DNA from 3 places in the Weizmannia sp. FSL K6-0777 genome. Region 2 is predicted to be linked to each of the others. Evidence: predicted binding sites of a transcription regulator. Region 2 holds the regulator's gene; each other region holds the start of a gene.
What was found. The regulator Rex, encoded in region 2, represses fermentation and respiration genes when NADH is low (regulators of the CRP and FNR family bind a similar motif). The targets are predictions, from matches to a motif close to TTGTGAAATATTTCACAA.
Positions count from the first base shown of each region.

Region 1 (5,190 bases), 670 kb from region 2:
GGGCAACCTGGCGCGCATACAGACGAAATGGTTGAGAGCATGAAAAAACTAGCACAAACGATTCAGCAAAACGGTGCAAAAGCGGTTGTGCAAATCCACCATGGTGGCCGCGAATGCCCGGCTGAACTCGTGCCGGGCGGGGATGTTGTGAGCGCAAGTGAAACAGATTCGTCAGACGGCAGCGTCCATGCACGCGCGTTGACGGGAGAAGAAACCGCTGAAATTGTGAAAGCATTCGGCGAAGCAACACGCCGCGTGATCGAAGCTGGTTTTGATGGCGTTGAAATTCACGGCGCAAACGGCTATCTGATTCAACAATTTTTCTCCCCGTATACGAACCGGCGTGAAGACGAGTGGGGCGGCAGTCTGGAAAAACGGCTTGCATTCCCGCTTGCTGTCGTCGATGCTGTGAAAAAAACGGTGGCGGAATATGCGGACCGGCCGTTTTTAGTCGGATACCGCTTATCCCCGGAAGAACCGTACGAACCGGGGATTACGATGGATGACACGTTCGCGCTTTTGGATGCGCTGATGAAAAAAGAGCTCGACTATGTGCATATTTCCCTGCAGCACTTCTGGTCTAAAGCCCGCCGCGGCGGTGAACCCGGCCGTCCGCGCATGGAACAGATCGTGGAACATGTCGCAGGCCGCGTGCCTTTGATCGGCGTCGGCTCCCTGCACACAGGAGACGAGGTTTTGAAGGCAATGGAAACCGATGTACCGCTTATTGCCCTCGGCCGTGAGCTTGTCATGGAGCCGCATTGGGTGGAAAAAATTAAAGCCGGCCAGGAGGATGCAATTCAAACCGCGTTAAGAAAAGACGACCGCGAACGGCTCGTTATTCCGGAACCGCTGTGGAAGATGATCATCTCAACGCCGGGCTGGTTCCCGTTTGCAGAATGACATCTGCATGTTGCACGGCATTGTCAAAGAATGAATGGCTGCGCTTGCGAGGCTCGGTTGATACACGAATTGAAGTTTACGTAATGGCCAAGGAATGAATGGCTTTGCCGCGAAGCTCGGTTGGCGATCGAATTGAGCATACGCAATTGTCAAGAAATGAATGGCTTTGCCGCGGAGCTCGGTTGGCGATCGAATTGAAGCATATGTAATGACCAAGGAATGAATGGCTGCGCCGCGAAGCTCGGTTGACAACTGAATTGAAGCATATGTAATGGTCAAGGAATGAATGGCTGCACCTGTCCAATCTGGCCTAGAGCTAAAGCCGGAGTATATAGATGCGATGGAATGGGCATCATTATATATAAGTTGGCATGCAATTTTTGGGCTGGGATTACCTGCCTTCTCCAGTTATTGACTGGCACGCATTGATGCGGGTTTTCAGCACGCGGCTTTTGCGCGACTTACGGCGTACCCGGATTGGTTCCCGCAAACACCGTTAACATGCAGGATTCTGCCTGGTGTAAGAACCACTATACTGCGAAAGAAAGTGCAAAAACACTGTTAACATGCAGGGTTCTGCCTACCTGCAGATTTAGAAACCGAACCCTTTTAAAAAAATGGGTTCGGTTTTCTTGACTTTTTTCACTTACAATATTAAACTAAGTTACGAAAAGTAAGTTTTAAAAACAGGAGGAATTTAGGATGACAAAAACAAAATGGGCAGTTGACTATGCACATAGCACCATTGATTTCACAGTAAAACATATGATGATTTCAAAAGTAAAAGGGTCTTTTCAAAAATTCGAAGCCGAAATCGAAGCTGATCCCCAAGATTTAACGGATGCAAAAGTTTCTTTTATTGTTGATGCCAGCAGCATTCATACGAAAAATGATGACCGCGATAATCATCTTCGTTCTGCAGATTTCTTAGATGTTGAACAATATCCGAATATTACATTTGTTTCCAAGTCGGTTACAAAGGCAGGGGACAATGATTATAACGTTACCGGTGATTTAACGATTCATGGCGTGACAAAAGAAGAAACATTTAAAGTCACATTTGAAGGGATTTCGAAAAACCCGATGAGCGGCGCGGAAACAGCCGGCTTTAGTGCAGAAGGGACCGTAAAACGGAGCAATTACGGCCTTACTTGGAACGCAGCCCTTGAAACAGGCGGTGTCCTCGTTGGCGATGAAATCAAATTTACGGTGGAATTAGAAGCAAGCAAAGCGGAATAATTGCGGAGGCGCCAATTTAGATTGGCGCTTTTTTCTTTGGGCAGATCATGCTTCTTATGGCCAAGGTTTTGGGATGCTTTTTTTCTATATAAATAACATAGCCGGACTCTAGGTGAAGAAAGGACTTCATTTTTGCGTGCTTCCTTAACATAGACGCGCCCTATGTGAAGAAAGGAAGTCTTTTTTTTGTGTTTCCTTAACGTAGACGGGTTCTAGGTGAAGGAAGGCCGTCTTTTTTTCACGCTTCCTTAACATAGACGCACTCTAGGTGAAGGAAGACCGTCTTTTTTCCGCGCTTCCTTAACATAGACGCACTCTAGGTGAAGGAAGACCTTCGTTTTTCCACGCTTCCTTAACATAGACGCACTCTATGTGAAGAAAGGCTTTCTTTTTTCCACGCTTCCTTAATGTAGACGCACTCTATATGAAGGAAGGCCTTCGTTTTTTCGCGCTTCCTTAACATAAATAAGAACTTTCCTCAATTGCTGTGATGTGCATCACAAATAAGCAGGTGCTGATGGTTTATGATGAAGGCAGCAATGAAATGGAGGAGTGAATTCGATGGAACGTTTTACAACGAGCCAGACTGTCGGGGAAATCGTAACCTTATTCCCAAAAGCGGCGGATCTGTTTAAAGCAAATCGTATCGATTTTTGTTGCGGCGGCAATGTGTCTGTGAAAGAAGCTGCGGAAAAGCGCAACCTATCAGCAGATGAACTACTTGATGCTATTTGCAACCTTTATGGCCAATATGCCGGAAAAGGCACTGAGCAAAATTGGAATGAAGCGGGCTATACGGAAATTGTCAACTATATTCAGGCCACCCATCACGCGTTTTTGCGCGAGGAACTGCCAAACTTGAGCCCGTATGTAACAAAAGTGATGCGTGTCCACGGCGGCAACCACCCGCATCTCATCGAAGTGCATAAACTGTTTAACCAATTAAAAACAGAACTGCTGGAGCATACTGAAAAAGAAGATACCGAACAATTCCCGGCCATTCGTGCATACGAAAGCCTTCCAACTGCCGCTAACCTGAAAGCCGCGACAGCCGGTTTGACCGATCTTGAAACAGAACATGCTGCTGTCGGGGAAATTTTGCACCGGCTCCGCGAAATTACGAATGACTATACGTTGCCGGAAGGGGCATGCCGTACATTCCAGCTCGTATACCACCGCCTTGAAAATTTTGAAAATGATACATTCCAGCACATTCACCTGGAGAATAATATTCTATTTAAGCGGTTGCTCGAAGAAGCCGTTTGACTTTTAAAAGGCTGTCCTCCCAGGCAGCCTTTTAAAAAGGGGCGGTTTGTTTTTTATTTTTCTTTCCTGGCCCCGGGGAAAGACAACTCGTTGCGCGTGCGTTCCTCTTTTGTCGTTTTGAGACCTCCAAAAGAACAGTTTGCTCGGATTCCAGCTCTCTTTTGTCTTTTTGAACCCCCCAAAAGGACAATTTGCCCCGGGTCCGGCTTTCTTTTGTCTTTTTGAAACCTCCAAAAGGACAGTTTGCCCGGATTCCAGCTCTCTTTTGTCTTTTTGAGACCTTCAAAAGGACAATTTGTACGGATCCCAGCTCTCTTTTGTCTTTTTGAGACCTTCAAAAGGACAATTTGCCCCGGGTCCGGCTTTCTTTTGTCTTTTTGAGACCTCCAAAAGGACAATTTGCTCGGATTCCAGCTCTCTTTTGTCTTTTTGAATCCCCCAAAAAGACAATTTGCCCGGATCCCAGCTTTCTTTTGTCTTTTTGAGACCTCCAAAAGGACAATTCACCCCGGGTCCGGCTTTCTTTTGTCTTTTTGAATCCCCCAAAAGGACAATTTGCTCGGATTCCAGCTCTCTTTTGTCTTTCATAACTCCGATGAAAGACATTTTGCTGCGTGGGCAACCCCCTTTTGTCTTTCATCACCTTGATGAAAGACAATTCGCTGCGCGGGCACTTCACTTTTGTCTTTCATAGCTCTGATGAAGAACATTTCACTGCCCGGACGCCCCTCTTTTGTCCTTCATCACCCCAATGAAAGACATTTCGCTGCCTGGACGCCTCTCTTTTGTCCTTCATCACCCCGATGAAAGACATTTCGCTGCCCGAACGCCTCTCTTTTGTCCTTCATCACCCCGATGAAAGACATTTCGCTGACCCGGGCGCTCCTCTTTTGTCCTTCATCACCTCGATGAAAGACATTTCGCTGCACGGGCACTTTACTTTTGTCCTTCATCACCCCGATGAAAGACATTTCGCTCCCACGACGCCCCCTTGTCTTTCTTTGCTTTAATTCTTACCGGCGGGAAAATCTTTATACCCCGAGCAGTTCCTCCGTCAGTTTTTCCTGGTGAATGAGGTATGTGCCTTTTTCCTGCGGGAGGATGAGGTTTTTTTCTTTAAGCTGGCGGATCGTGCGGCTGACCGTTTCACGGGTGACGCCGATCATGTTGGCGAGGTCGGAGTTGTTGAGCGGGGTTTTCACGAGGACAAACCCGTCTTTTTCCTGAACGCCATGTGTGCGGGTGAGGCGCAGAAAAAGTTTGACTACTTGCTCGTAAGCGTTGTTTAAAATCTGGGCTTCGAGCCGGTCCTGCAAGTCAAGGATTTCATCACTCATCACACCGTATAAAGTCATGGTCAGCTGCGGATTGTTGAGCAACACGTTTTCAAAATCAGTAATCCGGATCGCAACGAGATTCGTGTCTACAACCGCCATCGCATTCGCCGGGTAGCTTATTTTACGGAAAAAACCAACATGCGGGAACATGTCGCCATCGCGAAGCAGTGTGACAACTTGCTCTTTGCCGTTCGCATCGGTGCGGTAAATTTTCACTTCCCCGCTTTCAATAAAATAAACGGCTTCCTGCGGGTCCCCCTGGAAAAAAATATGCGCATCCTTTTCTGCATGCTTTTTAACAGATATATCGGCGATCACAGCCAGATCCGCGTCCCCGAGTCCTTTAAAAAGCGGCATTTTACGCAGGTTTTCCAAAGCGCTCACTTCCCTTCTTCAATAAAGTGCAATTATCCCTCAATTACTCGGTATTCTCCAAATTTCATAG
Region 1 covers NZ_CP151971.1:400,870-406,059, reverse strand. The annotation lists gene NST70_RS01960 (NADH-dependent flavin oxidoreductase) at 1-903, shown strand, start outside; gene NST70_RS01955 (YceI family protein) at 1,606-2,142, shown strand; gene ric (iron-sulfur cluster repair di-iron protein) at 2,704-3,408, shown strand; gene NST70_RS01945 (hypothetical protein) at 3,691-3,954, opposite strand; gene NST70_RS01940 (Crp/Fnr family transcriptional regulator) at 4,440-5,120, opposite strand.
Region 1: a site for Rex is predicted at 2,628-2,645, ahead of ric (iron-sulfur cluster repair di-iron protein). Genes of this name have one in related genera too.

Region 2 (5,190 bases):
AAAACTTTTAAACAGGGTTGTGAAAAACCGGTGTATGGGAATCGTCCATACACCGGTTTTTTTGGAGATATGCAGGGGAATTGTGCACAATCTGTGGAAAAGTTGTTGATAAATGATTGGACTTGTGTAAAACTTTTAAAATTTTTCCGGACAGGTTGTGGGTATTGTGGATAAATCTGTTGATAATTGTGGATTTTGTGGAAAAACGTTTTGGAAAGCAAGAAATCAATATACCGCCTGTGCATAAATCTGTGCATGGCGCGAGATGCCAAAATAAAAACCTGTGCAGAAAATTTCCACACAGGTCCAAACATTACTCCGCCAGTTCTGCCCATTCTTCCATCAGCGTGTCCAGCTCCAATTTCCGTTGCTCCAGTTCTTCTGTCAGCTCGCGGATTTTAATATGGTCCTGAAAGATTTCCGGGTCGGCCATTTTTTCTTCCCGGTCATGAATTTCTGTTTCCAACGTTTCAATTCTTGTTTCAATTTCTTCAATCCTCCGCTTTTTTTGCCGCTCGCGTTTTTTTGCTTCTTTATCCTGCCGGTAGTTGTTTTTCGCCGGCTGTTCCGCTTTAACCTTTTCTTGTTTCGTGTTTTCCAGGCGTGCAATTTCCAGCATTTCTTCTTTTTTTTGCACATAATAATCATAGTCGCCGAGAAATTCACGGGTTCCCTCCGGCGAGAGCTCCACCACTTTTGTGGCAATCCGGTTAATGAAATAGCGGTCGTGGGAAATGAACAAAATCGTTCCCGGGTAATCGATGAGCGCATTTTCCAGTACTTCTTTACTGTCCAAATCAAGGTGGTTTGTCGGTTCATCTAAAATTAGAAAGTTCGCCTTTTCCAGCATCAATTTGGCGAGGGCAAGCCGGGCTTTTTCGCCGCCGCTTAAGGATGAGACGGTTTTTAAAACGTCATCGCCGGAAAAAAGAAAATTCCCGAGTGCCGTGCGGATTTCTTTTTCTGTTTTCAGCGGGTATGTATCCCATAATTCCCGGAGGACCGTTTTATTGGAAGATAAGTCGGCCAGTTCTTGATCGTAATAGCCGGTCATAACGTTGGAGCCATATTCGATCGTGCCGGATATCAGCGGGATTCTCCGGATAATCGATTTCAAAAGCGTTGACTTGCCGATGCCGTTCGGGCCGACAAGGGCAACACTGTCTTGTTTTTTGACTGAAAGATGGATGTTTTTGGCAACCGGCTCCCCGTCGTAGCCGATGGCAGCATCCCGGACATGAAGGACTTCGTTCCCGCTTTGTTTGGCAATTTCAAACGAAAACCGGGCAGATTTTTCATCGCCAAGCGGCTTGTCCATCAATTCCATTTTTTCCAGTTGTTTCCTCCTACTTTGCGCCCGCTTTGTCGTGGTGGCACGGGCAATGTTTTTTTGGATGAATGCCTGCAATTTCGCAACTTCTTCCTGCTGCTTTTCATATTGTTTGACCTCTCGCTCGTACTGGGCGGCCTTTTGTTCCAGATACCGGCTGTAGTTGCCGTGGTATTTTTTAATAGAATGCCTTGAAATTTCATAGACCTGGTTGACGACTTTATCCAGAAAATAACGGTCATGGGACACGATCAGAATGGCGCCTTCATAGCCTTGTAAATATTGCTCCAGCCAGGTGAGCGTTTCGATATCGAGATGGTTTGTCGGCTCATCCAAAATGAGGATGTCCGGCTTTGTGAGCAGCAATTTCGCCAATGCAAGGCGTGTTTTTTGCCCGCCGCTTAATGTCCGGATCGGGGTGTTGTAGTCGTACTGGTCAAAACGGAAGCCATGCAGAACGGACCGGATATCCGCTTCGATCTGATATCCGCCTTCATCTTTAAAACGTGTCTGCAAAGTATCATAAGCATGCAGCACTTTTTCATACTCCGCCGGGCGGTTATAAATCTTAGGGTCGGCCATTTTTTGTTCGTATTCGCGAAGCTGTTTTTCCATATCCAGCAAATTTTTAAAAACCGACATCATTTCGTCCCAAATGGACAGATCCGATTCGAGTCCGGTATTTTGGGCGAGATAACCGATTTCGACACCATTCGGCATAATGATGGAACCTTCATCATAAGAAAGCTGGCCGGCGATGATTTTCAGGAGGGTCGATTTGCCGGCCCCGTTTCTCCCGACCAAGGCAATCCGGTCTTTTGTTTGAATTTCTAATTTTATATCCGATAAAATAAGTTCAGCGCCATAATATTTTGTGACTTGTTGAACTTGCAGCAACATCATCTTTATGTTCACCTCTATACCATTGTAAGTGTACAGGAAGGCGAACTGCAACTCAACCGGCGTGATCGGAATTTGTCAAAAAACTTTTCACATAAATTCGTAAAAACCCATGAAAAAAATGCTTACTTGTGATATATTTAACATAGTTGGAGAGAGAAAAAGACGCATGCAGGCATTTTTTTAAAACATATTTTTTCTTTGCTCAGATAGGAGTAATATTATAATGAAGAATGGCAGCGCTGCCATTCTGGAATGGACGCACGATTGGAACCAACAGCACAAAAAACTTAAGCTTTCAACTTGGGGGATTTCACATGAAGGATGAATCAGTAAAAATACCGCAAGCCACTGCAAAACGGCTTCCATTATATTACCGGTACCTGAGAAATTTATATACACTTGGCAAGCAAAGGGTATCCTCGGCGGAACTGAGTGAAGCGGTGAAAGTCGACTCCGCTACGATACGCAGGGATTTTTCCTACTTCGGGGCACTTGGAAAAAAAGGTTATGGTTATAATGTAAAATATTTATTGTCTTTTTTCGGCAAGACGCTGAACCAGGATGAGATCACAGATGTAGCGCTGGTTGGCGTTGGGAACCTCGGTACAGCCCTTTTGAATTACAATTTTTCGAAGAATAACAGCGCACGGATTGTGATGGCATTTGACAATGACCCCGGGAAGGTGGGGAGCCATGTTGGCAATGTGCCTGTTTACAGCATGGACGAATTAAGAGAACGGCTTTGCGCGGAAGATGTGACGGTTGTGATTTTGACGGTCCCCGCTTCCAGTGCCCAGGCAGTGACAGACGAGCTTGCCAGTACAAATGTAAAAGGCGTTTTAAACTTTACACCTGCCCGGCTGAACGTGCCGCCGGATATCCGCGTCCATCATATTGACCTGGCCGTGGAACTACAGGCACTGATCTATTTTTTAAAACATTATTCAAATGATGAAGAAAATTTGAAAGAAACAAAAGAGCCGGTTGCGAAGCCATAGCCAAAAAGCTTTTTTTCCGTTATCATAGTGGGTACAGGGGGTGGCCCGATTGAAAACGGAATGCAGGCGCAAATGGCAATGGCCGGATTTGGCTGTGGCGTGCAAAGGGAAAAGGGCGGATTCAACGCCGGCACTTAAAGGGGAACGGCGATGAATACGAAAAAAATGCCGGTTACCGGACACATCCAGGAATTGAGAAAGCGGTTAATTACCGTTCTCATTTTCTTTCTGTTTGCCCTGGTTGTTGGCTTTTTTACCGCAAAACCTGTTATACGTTATTTGCAGCATGCCAAAAATGCCGGCATGTTCACGATGAATGCCTTCAGGGTAACCGATCCTATTAAGGTTTTTATGGAAGTTTCGGTTGTGATCGCATGCCTATTGACCCTGCCGGTGATTTTGTACCAGCTTTGGGCGTTTATAAGCCCGGGGCTGTATGAGAAAGAAAAGAAACTGACATTAAGTTACATTCCTGTTTCCATCTTGCTTTTTATAGCCGGCGTTTCTTTTTCCTATTTCGTGCTTTGTCCGCTGATGGTGAAGTTTATGATGGGCTTGTCAAATGAAATGGGCATTCGTGCGGTGATCGGGATCCGGGAGTATATTCAGTTTCTGCTAGAGATCACGCTTCCGTTTGGCTTTGTGTTCCAAATGCCGGTCGTGGTCCTGTTTCTGACCCGGCTTGGCATCATTACGCCGAGACTGTTGAAAAAGGTAAGAAAATATGCGTATCTTGCTTTGATTGCAGCTGCCGGCATCATCACCCCGCCGGACGTGTTTTCGCAGCTGATTACCTTTGTTCCACTCGTTTTGCTGTATGAAGCAAGCACACTGATTTCGAAAATGGCGTACCGCAATGCCAAAAAAGCGGCAAAAGAAATGCCAATGGATGAACAGACGATTGCTTCTGAATAAGAAAGCCGTTTTCCGGACGGAGCCGGAAAACGGCTTTTATTTTTTCACTGAGTTTTTCAGCTTGAAATGGAGAAAGATCAGCCTGATGCCGGAACCCAGATCCAATGTTGCAATCAACAGCAGTAAATAAGAAAAAAAGCCCCAGCCGCCCACTTGTACCTGCTGAATGGCAAAATAAGTGAACAAAGCCCCGAGCAGGCAGTTTACAATCCCTGAAAAAAGTGGTCTCATCATAGAAGTCCTCCAATTGAGCTGTAAATTTCATGTACGGATGTCTGCAGAACGGACGGGTGCAAAAGCAGCCTCACGACCACAATCGTGTTCATGGAAACATGCGCAAACATGGAAACGGTGATCCGGTTTGTTTTCTCGTATAAATAAGCGAGCGTCAGCCCTAAAAGGGAATATAAAAACAAGTGGCTCGGTTCGGTATGCGCGAGTCCGAAAATAACCGAGCTGACAATACCGGATAAAAGGAATGAAAAGCGCCTGCGCAGCGTGCCGAAAATGATTTTCCGAAAAACGATTTCCTCGAGAATCGGCCCTGCGATCGAGCTGATGAGGATGACGAGCGGAAATCTTTCAATCAGCGCCATGATTTGCTGCGTATTGTTGGAGGCAGCCGGGGCACCGAATAATGATTCAATGATCGCGGCTGCAGTCTGGGCAAAGAAACAAAGAAAGACGCCGCCTATTGCCCATATGGCGGATGGCGCGGCCGGAAGCGGTTCAGTCCGGTCTGTTTCTTTCTTTGCGGCTTTTCTTAAAAAGTACAGGACGATGATCAGCCCGATGATAAAGCTGATGACGGTCCAAAGCGGGGGCGTCAATGTCCGCATGCTGTCTGCCGGTTCGTGGAAAACGTTCACCCCGGCATAGTAGAGCAACGGATACCCGACGGCGCCGGACAGCAGCATAAGGATGTACGTCACGAGAATATACACATACTCTTTTTTCACGCGTTCTTTTCCTTTCTTGCCAGTTCAAAGTTTAAAGGATCGCAAATTCGTCCAATATGTTCATTGTACTATTGAACCGGGCGGG
Region 2 covers NZ_CP151971.1:3,319,997-3,325,186, reverse strand. The annotation lists gene tsaD (tRNA (adenosine(37)-N6)-threonylcarbamoyltransferase complex transferase subunit TsaD) at 1-11, shown strand, start outside; gene NST70_RS15900 (ABC-F family ATP-binding cassette domain-containing protein) at 314-2,233, opposite strand; gene NST70_RS15895 (redox-sensing transcriptional repressor Rex) at 2,548-3,231, shown strand; gene tatC (twin-arginine translocase subunit TatC) at 3,382-4,146, shown strand; gene NST70_RS15885 (YdiK family protein) at 4,183-4,380, opposite strand; gene NST70_RS15880 (CPBP family intramembrane glutamic endopeptidase) at 4,377-5,105, opposite strand.

Region 3 (5,190 bases), 1.0 Mb from region 2:
ACAGATGAAAGCGGCAAGTTTCAGCGTGACCGCAGCGATTGCCGTCATTGTCGTGCTGTTGTCGCTCAGCCCGCCGAAATTGATCATATGGCTCAACTTGTTTTCCTTTGGCGGCCTGGAATCCGTTTTTATATGGCCGGTGATTTTCGGCTTGTACTGGAATAAAGGAAACAAGTACGGCGCGGTTTGTTCTATGATACTCGGCATGGGCTCGTACATTCTGCTGGACCGCTTGCATCCAAACCCGTTCGGATTGCATACAGTGGTGCTGCCGGTCCTTATTTCCTGCGCCGGGTTTATCGCGGCGAGCCTTCTCTTCGGGCGCAAGAGAGCTGCCATTCGGGCTGAACGCGATGGGGCATAAAGTAAAAGTACCGGTTCAATTGACACGCGTCATTGCGACTTATTGGGGCCGAGTAAACAGGCGCCTCAAATTGAAATTTTTAGCTAAAAATGTGCGATGTCCGGAAAAAGCTGCAAAATAAGAATCAATCGGGCCGGGACGAATCATCCTCTCGGCCCAGATCTAAAAAATTTTTCGTTGCATCTTTCCCGGATTTGTGATAATATAATGATTGTCATCTGCGGGACATTAGCTCAGTTGGAAGAGCAGCTGACTCTTAATCAGCGGGTCGTGGGTTCGAGCCCCTCATGTCCCATCACGAAGCAATATGATGCACAATTGTGCCATTATATTGCTTTTTTATTTTTATAGAAGTTTTTTTCGCGGATAATCCGGCTAAAAAATAACAAGCGGACATATTCAGGCATACTATATTGTGGTATAATATAATGGTTGCAGGTTTCGCAGCTATTTATGAATCGAAGAAAAAAGGAGATGATAACTGATGGATTCTGACGCGCATCCGAGGTCGTGCATGAAACATAAGCAAGAGGAAGTCTTCATACTGGCCTCGACCAATCCTACAGGTTATCAGTCTCTGGAAGAGTAAAGTATGCTTGAGCTTCCTCAAAAGTGAAGAGGAGGTGGCCTGCATGTTAAATATGTATTTAACGGACGAAAACGGCAAACTGAAGGAAACAGAAACTTTGTCAAAAGGATGCTGGGTGAACCTGGTGAACCCGACAGAGGAAGAAATCAACCAGGTTGTCCAGCAAACGAATATACCGGCCGATTTTATTAAAGACCCGCTGGATGTCGATGAACGCTCCCGTATTGAAAAAGAAGACGATGATATTTTAATCATTGTCGGCCTTCCCGTTAAGGTAAAGGACGATGTGGACTCCGCGCTGTATGATACGATTCCGCTCGGGATTATCGTCACGCCTTTTTATTTCATCACGGTCTGCCTAGAGGACAATCCGATTATCGGAAAATTTATTCACAGACGGGTGCGCGGGTTTTACACCTACATGAAAACCAGATTTACCCTTCAAATTCTATATGAAGTTGCAAGTTATTATTTAAACTATTTAAAATATATCGACCGCAGATCAAGCCTGATCGAACGCGAATTGCACGAATCGATGCGAAACGAGGAACTGTTCGAACTGTTGAGCCTTGAAAAAACGCTCGTGTATTTCACTACCTCATTAAAAGCCAATAAAATCGTCATGGAAAAAATGACACGGCAGCATTTTCTAAAAGTATATGAAGATGACATGGACTTACTGGATGACGTCATGATTGAAGTCAAACAGGCAATCGAAATGTGTGAAGTGCACAGCAATATTTTAAGCGGCATGATGGATGCCTATGCTTCTGTCATTTCCAATAACGTGAACGGCGTGATGAAATTTTTGACGACGGTCACGATTATCCTTTCCCTGCCAACGATGGTATCCAGCTTTTTCGGAATGAATCTTCACGGCCTGCCATGGCAATCAAGCCCCCATGGGTTTTGGCTGGCGTTTTTGGCCTCTCTGGTTCTTTCCAGTGTTACAGCCCTTATTTTTTGGAAAAAAAGATATTTCTAACACACCTGGGAGATGGATTTGCATAAAATTCATCTCCTTTTCCGTTTCTGCCTTGTGAATGTGCAGGTTTCACAAGCGAGAAGCGGTTTTTTTACGGCAATTTCTATACGTAATTTTGCATAAATATTCAAATATAAAATGTAAGCACTTACAATGTAAAAAGGCGGAAAAAACTTATTTTAATTGAATCATGGCTGGAAAGCAATATTTTAAAGAAAAAAGTTTATAAATGATTTATTCATTTGTCACCAATCTGACACAGCCATAGCATGTGAAATCGCCTATAATAAAGCCATAAAGAAAAGAAACAAATGTAAAACGGCAGAAAATCATGTGAAATACTTCACAAATTATATTTTTTAGTCTATCATGTGAAATTATTCACAAAAACATTTAGAATGGGGGCCACGAACATGGCAATCGATGAAAAAGTTGTTGGCAAATCTGCGCAAATCACGGAAATGGTCGATTCCCTCGTCGCAAAAGGGCAAAAAGCACTGCGTGAATTTATGGAACTGGATCAGGCACAAGTGGACAATATCGTAAAACAAATGGCACTTGCCGGGTTGGAACAGCATATGGTGCTCGCCAAAATGGCCGTGGAAGAAACAGGGCGCGGCGTATATGAAGATAAAATGACAAAAAACTTGTTTGCAACAGAATACATCTATCACAACATTAAATATAACAAAACAGTCGGCATCATTGACGAAAACAATAATGAAGGGATTGTTAAATTTGCGGAACCGGTCGGCGTGATTGCCGGGGTCACTCCTGTAACGAACCCGACATCAACCACGATGTTTAAAGCATTAATTGCCATTAAAACACGCAACCCAATTATTTTCGCATTCCATCCGTCCGCGCAAAAATGCAGCAGCCATGCCGCAAAAGTCATGCTTGACGCTGCTGTGAAAGCCGGCGCGCCGGAAAACTGCATCCAATGGATCGAAAAACCGGCCATTGAAGCGACACAGCAATTGATGAACCATGCGGGTATTTCACTGATTCTTGCCACGGGCGGTTCCGGCATGGTAAAGTCCGCCTATTCGAGCGGGAAACCTGCGCTTGGCGTCGGGCCGGGAAACGTCCCTTGCTATATTGAAAAATCTGCTGATATCAAACGCGCCGTCAATGACCTGATTTTGTCCAAAACGTTTGACAACGGCATGATCTGTGCGTCGGAACAGGCTGTCATCATCGACAAAGAAATTTATGACAATGTGAAAAACGAATTGATTGCAAATCACTGCTACTTCCTGAATGAAGCGGAGAAGAAAAAGGTTGAGAAAACCGTCATCAATGAAAAGACGCAATCCGTCAACAGCGCCATTGTCGGCAAACCGGCCTATGAAATTGCGAAAATGGCAGGCGTGGACGTTCCGGAAGATACCAAAATTTTAATCGCTGAACTTACAGGTGTCGGCCCGGACTACCCGCTTTCCAGAGAAAAATTAAGCCCGGTTTTGGCCTGTTACAAAGCCAACAGCACAAAACAAGGTTTCGAATTTGCAGAAGCCATGCTCGAATTCGGCGGGCTTGGCCACTCGGCTGTGATCCATTCGACAAACGATGAAGTCATTGAACAATACGGCTTAAAAATGAAAGCCGGCCGGATCATTGTCAACTCCCCGTCTTCGCAAGGGGCAATCGGCGACATTTACAATGCCTATATGCCTTCTTTGACACTCGGCTGCGGCACGTTCGGCGGCAACTCGGTGTCCACAAACGTCGGTGTCATCAATCTTTACAATGTAAAAACAATGGCGAAACGGAGAGTCAATATGCAATGGTTTAAAATTCCACCACGTGTGTATTTTGAAAAGAACTCGGTCCAATACTTGGAAAAAATGCCGGATATCTCGAGTGCCTTTATTGTCACCGATCCGGATATGGTCAGGCTCGGATTTGTTGAGAAAGTGCTGTACTACTTGCGGAAACGCCCGGACTATGTCCACTGTGAAATTTTCTCAGAAGTCGAACCGGATCCGTCCATTGAAACGGTACGGAAAGGCGCCGCAGCAATGGAAAGCTTCCAGCCGGATGTCATTATCGCGCTTGGCGGCGGTTCGGCGATGGACGCTGCAAAGGGCATGTGGCTGTTCTATGAGCATCCGGATGTCGATTTCAACGAATTAAAGCAAAAATTTATGGATATCCGGAAACGGGTTGCCAAATTCCCGAAACTGGGTGAAAAAGCGCAGCTGGTCTGCATTCCGACCACATCGGGCACCGGTTCTGAAGTGACTTCTTTCGCCGTCATTTCGGATAAAAAGAACAACACAAAATATCCGCTCGCAGACTATGAACTGACACCGGATGTTGCGATCATTGACCCGCAGTTTGTTATGACCGTTCCGAAATCCGTAACAGCCGATACCGGGATGGACGTTTTGACCCATGCGATTGAAGCCTATGTATCCAACATGGCCAACGACTATACGGACGGCCTGGCAATTAAGGCCATCCAGCTTGTTCACGAATACTTGCCGAAAGCATACGCAAATGGCAATGATGCACTGGCACGCGAAAAAATGCACAATGCATCGACTTTGGCAGGGATGGCGTTCTCGAATGCATTCCTTGGCATCAACCATTCACTTGCCCATAAAATCGGCGCTGAATTCCATATTCCGCACGGCCGGGCTAACGCGATTCTGTTGCCGCATGTCATCCGCTATAACGCGCAAAAGCCGAAAAAATTTGCGGCATTCCCGAAATACGAACATTTTATTGCGGATCAACGCTACGCGGAAATCGCGCGCGTACTTGGTCTTCCGGCAAGCACGACAGAAGAAGGTGTCGAAAGCCTTTGCCAGGAAATCATCCGGATGTGCAAACTGTTCAATATTCCGCTTAGCCTAAAAGCAGCCGGCGTGAACCGGGCGGACTTTGAAAAACGGGTTGCCATTATTGCAGACCGCGCATTTGAAGACCAATGCACACCTGCAAACCCTAAATTGCCGCTTGTCAGCGAATTGGAAGACATTTTACGCAAAGCTTTTGAAGGCGTTGAAGCAAAATAATGGCTTTCATTTTGGAAGAGGCGCACTTTACGTGAAGGGAACCGAAGAGGTTTTGGCGAAAACGCTCATGTAGCCCGTGTCTATGAAAAAGAAGCAATTTAAAAATTGTTGATCCGTTAACATAGAGCCCGTCTAAGTGAAGGAAATAGCCAGAATTTTGGCGATCACTTCACTTAGACGGGTTTTTAAGGTAAGGAACGAGGATCTACGTTAAGATAGGGATGAT
Region 3 covers NZ_CP151971.1:737,287-742,476, forward strand. The annotation lists gene panF (sodium/pantothenate symporter) at 1-364, shown strand, start outside; tRNA gene NST70_RS03360 (tRNA-Lys) at 587-659, shown strand; gene NST70_RS03365 (magnesium transporter CorA family protein) at 997-1,938, shown strand; gene adhE (bifunctional acetaldehyde-CoA/alcohol dehydrogenase) at 2,352-4,964, shown strand.
Region 3: a site for Rex is predicted at 2,270-2,287, ahead of adhE (bifunctional acetaldehyde-CoA/alcohol dehydrogenase). Genes of this name have one in related genera too.